DNA from 2 places in the Bradyrhizobium sp. McL0616 genome. Region 1 is predicted to be linked to the other one. Evidence: riboswitches for the same ligand, from Rfam matches in the RefSeq annotation. Region 1 holds a riboswitch; the other holds the start of a gene.
The links. Region 1 has a riboswitch for glycine ahead of gcvT (glycine cleavage system aminomethyltransferase GcvT). Riboswitches for the same ligand answer to the same signal wherever they lie in the genome.

Region 1 (2,466 bases):
GAGGCCGCCGAGCTCGCTCTTGTCGGCAATCTTGATCTTGAAGAACCAGGCTGCGCCTTGCGCATCCGAATTCACCAGCGCCGGCTCACCACCGAGCGCGGCGTTCACCTCGAGCACTTCGCCAGAGATCGGCGCGTAGACGTCGGAGGCGGCCTTCACGGATTCCACGACGGCGGCGGCTTCGGCTTTCTTCAGCGTGCGGCCGACCTTGGGCAGCTCGATGAACACGACATCGCCGAGCTGCGACTGCGCGTAGTCGGTGATGCCGACGGTGGCGACGTCGCCGTCGATGGCCAGCCATTCATGGTCGGAGGTAAACAGCGTCGTGGTCATTTTCTTGTCCTCAGCGTTTGTAGGTGTTTTTCACGAAAGGCATGGCGGCGACCTGCACGGCCAAGCGCTGGCCGCGCACCTCGGCGAAGATTGCTGTGCCGAGCGCGCTTTGGCTCGTGGGCACATAGCCCATCGCGACCGGCGCGTTCAGGCTCGGGCCGAAGCCGCCCGATGTGACCTTGCCGATCGGCTCGCCTGCGGTTGCGTCTGCAAACAGCAGCGCTCCCTCGCGCACCGGCGCGCGGCCTTCGGTGCGCAGGCCGACGCGGCGGCGGCTCGCGCCCTCATCGAAATGAGCAAGAACTTTCTCGGCGCCGGGAAAGCCACCGGCGCGGGCACCGCCCGTGCGGCGGCTCTTTTGCACCGACCATTCCAGAGCGGCTTCGACCGGCGTGGTCTCGGTGTCGATGTCATGGCCGTAGAGACAGAGCCCGGCTTCCAGCCGCAGGCTGTCGCGGGCGCCGAGCCCGACCGGCAGCACGTCTGTGGTCTCCAGCAGCGTCCTGGCGAGGCGTTCGGTGTCGCCTGCGGGAACCGAAATTTCAAAACCGTCCTCGCCGGTGTAACCGGAGCGCGAGACGAAGCAGTCGATGCTGGCAACCTTGTGCGGGCCGGCGTCCATGAACTTCATGGTGGGCGCCTCTGCACAGAATTTCGCCAGCACCGATTCCGCCTTCGGTCCCTGCAACGCAATCAGGGCGCGGTCGCTCAGCGAATCAATGATGCAGTCGTCGGACAGATTCGCGCGCAGATGCGCCTCGTCTTCGGCCTTGCAGGCGGCATTGACGACGAGGAACAGATGATCGCCGAAATTGGCGACCATCAGATCGTCCAGAATACCGCCATCCACATTGGTGAACTGGGCATAGCGCTGCCGCCCCGGTGCAATTGCGACGATATCCTGCGGCACCAGCCGCTCCAGCGCGCGGGCGGCGTCCTCGACCTTGCCCGACTTCGGCCGGAGCGCGATCTGTCCCATGTGGGAGACGTCGAACAGACCGGCGGAGCTGCGGGTATGCAGATGCTCTTTCAGCACGCCCGCCGGATATTGCACGGGCATGTCATAGCCCGCGAACGGCACCATCTTGCCGCCGAGCGACACATGCAGCGCGTGAAGGGGCGTACGTTGAAGGGAATCTCGGTCGTCGCGTGCAAGCATCACAGGGGGCCCTCGGCGGTTCCCCGAGGAGGATTCCCCGTGGACACCAGTCGAAGCCCCATCTGTCGCTGTGCCTGAGAGTATTATCCCGTCGGCGGACGCAGTCCGAGCCTTAAGCCCGTCGGCGCCTCTTTCCAGATGCTGTCAAAGCCACGCGGTCCTTTTGCCTGAGAGTTTCCGGGGCGGTTGCTCCTTCGGCGCCGGCACCAGTGCCGGTCTCTCCCGACGTGGCCGTACGATACAGATGGGTAGAGACCACAGCCCGGCCAAGCCTGTCAACGCGCGTTCGGTGCCTTTCAACGGGATTGCAACGGGATTACGCGCCTGCGGCAACCCTCTGATCTCTCTGCACAGTTTCTGGACAGCGAAGCTGGCCTTGTCTAAAAGCGCTTCTGTCCGCAGATATCAGCCCAAACCCGCGGTTTGGATGGCGTAAAGCGGGCCCAGGCACACCCGATGGGATGAACATGAGCGGCGTCAACGAGATCAGGTCGACCTTTCTGAACTTCTTTGCCGAGAACGGCCACGAGATCGTGTCGTCCTCGCCATTGGTGCCGCGCAACGACCCGACCTTGATGTTCACCAATGCCGGCATGGTGCAGTTCAAGAATGTCTTCACCGGCGTCGAGAAGCGGCCCTATCAGCGCGCCACCACCTCGCAGAAATGCGTGCGCGCCGGCGGCAAGCACAACGACCTCGACAATGTCGGCTACACCGCGCGCCATCTCACCTTCTTCGAGATGCTCGGCAACTTCTCGTTCGGCGACTATTTCAAGGAGCGCGCGATCGAGCTCGCCTGGACGCTGATCACCAAGGAATACGGGCTCAAGAAGGACAAGCTGCTCGTCACCGTCTACCACACCGACGACGAGGCGGCAGGCCTCTGGAAGAAGATCGCCGGCTTCTCCGACGACCGCATCATCCGCATCCCGACCTCGGACAATTTCTGGGCGATGGGCGACACCGGCCCGTGC
Region 2 (2,466 bases), 150 kb from region 1:
GGCATCCGCCCTGCGCGTACCACCGGCATCATGTTCGGCATCATCGGGCGCAGCCCGGCCCAGGGCACGACCCGCGACGTCTCGACGGCGGGGAAGTTGCTGCGCACCCAATCGACCAGCGGCTGCACGCGGTCGGCGCGGATGTCGCGGTTGAAGTCGTTGAATTCGGCGGTACCGGCGACGCGGAAGCGATCGGCGCCGAGCCGGCTGGTGACGATCTTGGCGGCCTCATCCAGCAGGCTGACGGTTGGCGTCGCGTTGCGGCTCTCGGCCGAGTCGAGCTGCACGGTGATAGAGTAGCCCTTCACCGGATAGACATTGACGCGTTCGTCGAGCAGGGCGGCGAAGTGACGGCTCGCAACGCCGGCGCAGACCACGACGCCGTCGACCTTGAGCATGCCGCGCGCGGATGCGACAGCATCGTTTGCGGCAAGGTCAGCCCAGCCGAGGACAAAGCCGCTGCCGGCGCGGGCGATCGAATCGATGTTGGCTTCGTGGATGAAGGTCGCGCCGCGCCGCTTGCAGGCGTCTGCAAGCCCGCGCGTGAACTTGTGGATATCGCCGGTCGCATCCGACGGCGTGTAGAAGCCGCCGTAGTACGCCTTGCGCAGCGTCGGCTCGATCGTGCGAATTTCCTCCGGCGTCACCGGACGCCGATCGAGGCCGCCCTCCTTCAACAGCGCGTTGACGCGCAGGCCGGATTCGAAACCCTTCTTGTCGTGATAGATGTGGAGAATGCCGCGGCGTTCGAGATCGAAGTCGATGCCTTCGCGCGTCGCGATCTCGAAAAGATGCTTGCGGGCTTCGATGGCAAGCCGCGTGGTTTGAATCGTGTTGGCGCGGTAGTTGCCGATGTTGGCGACGAACTCGCCCATCCACGAATATTTGTGCCAGTTCGGCCGTGGGTTCATCAGCAGCGGCGCGTCGCGCCGGAACATCCAGCGCAGGCCTTTGAGGATCGTCGCGGCGCTGTTCCACACTTCGGCATTGCTGGCGGAAAGCTGTCCGCCATTGGCGAAGGAGGTCTCCATCGCGGCGTAGCGGTGCTTGTCGAGCACCGTCACCTTGTAGCCGCGTTCGAGCAGGGCATAGGCGGTCGTTACGCCGGTGATACCGGCGCCGATGATGGCAATATGGGTCATGTCAGGTGCGGGGCTCCCGTGAGTTAGAGTCGGCTAACCGCCGGCCACAAGGCCGTTGGCGGCGCCCCATCTGTCACGGTTACCTGAGAGCTTGATCCGGCACGAACCCGACAAGGTCTGTGCGGACTATCCCCTTCGGTGGACGTCACGATCCCAAGATCGTGCCGCCTCTCTCCAGATCGTCCTGACGATACAGTCCTTTTGCCTGAGAGTTTCCGGGGCGGTTGCTCCGTCGGCGCCGCAACGAAAGCTAGAAGCCTTCGTCGCGATCTCTCCCGCATCGTCGCGTGGACCATCGAGCAGTACGATGCGCCTCATTTTTGGACAAGGCTAAATTTCAACCGCGACTGCTAACGCATTGTGCAGTGCGAAGTTGATTCAATTTACGCCAGCGTCGCCAGCAGCCCCGCCATCAGCCGGCCGCGTTCGACAAGGCTCTCGACCTCGATGAACTCCTCAAGTGTGTGGCCGTTGCCGCCGCGCACGCCGAGGCCATCGAGCGTCGGGATGCCCATTGCGCCGGTGAAATTGCCGTCGGAGCCGCCGCCCGAGCTTGCATGCGGCAGCTCGGCGCCGAGCGACTTGGCGATGCCGCGCGCCTTTTCATAGAGCGCCATGGTGCCGGCATCCGGTTCCCACACCGGCCGGGTCACGCCGCGCGTTACTTTGAAGGAGACGTCATTGGCGGTACCCGACAGCGCCAGCATCCGCTCCACGCCGCGGTCGAGATCGGCCTGGCGCTTGGCCATCGACAGCGCCTCGCCAGTTGCGGTCGTGGCGACGCAATTGACCCATTGGCCGCCATGCACGACACCGACCGAGAAGGTGCAGTCCTCCGTCGTCATCGCGTCGATCGCAAGGATTTGCCGCGCCATCTCGCGGATCGCCGAGCGACCCGCCGACAGCATCGCACCGGCGTGGCTCGGCCGGCCCGTCGCCTCGAGATTGAAACGAGCGATGGCGTAACGTCCGGTGGTGACGCCGTTGTCGGCGCGGCCGGGCTCCGGCACCAGCACGTATTTGTTGCGCGCGGCCTCGGCCTCAATGATGTCGCGCGTCGAGGGGGTGCCGACTTCCTCGTCCGGCGTGAACAGCACGGTGATCGGCAGCGGCGTGGTGAAGGAGGCGCGGGCCAGCTGCCGGATCGCTTCCAGCGAGAGATAGTTGCCGCCCTTCATGTCGTAGATGCCGGGGCCGTAGCATCTGTTGCCCTCGCGCCGCCATTTCAGCTTCTCGATGGTGCCGACCGGGTGGACGGTATCCATGTGACCGGCGATCAGGATACCTGGCTCGCCCTGCTTCGGATGCGGAAAGCGGGCGCGGA

Region 2: another riboswitch for glycine. It lies ahead of ACPPVR_RS15885 (D-amino acid dehydrogenase); the one in region 1 lies ahead of gcvT (glycine cleavage system aminomethyltransferase GcvT).

What each region holds. Positions count from the first base shown of each region.
Region 1 covers NZ_CP188255.1:3,188,590-3,191,055, forward strand. Annotated here, with positions in the region: gene gcvH (glycine cleavage system protein GcvH) at 1-333, opposite strand, end outside; gene gcvT (glycine cleavage system aminomethyltransferase GcvT) at 344-1,492, opposite strand; glycine riboswitch at 1,639-1,727, opposite strand; gene alaS (alanine--tRNA ligase) at 1,960-2,466, shown strand, end outside.
Region 2 covers NZ_CP188255.1:3,341,019-3,343,484, forward strand. Annotated here, with positions in the region: gene ACPPVR_RS15885 (D-amino acid dehydrogenase) at 1-1,142, opposite strand, end outside; glycine riboswitch at 1,211-1,322, opposite strand; glycine riboswitch at 1,326-1,430, opposite strand; gene ACPPVR_RS15890 (M20/M25/M40 family metallo-hydrolase) at 1,526-2,466, opposite strand, start outside.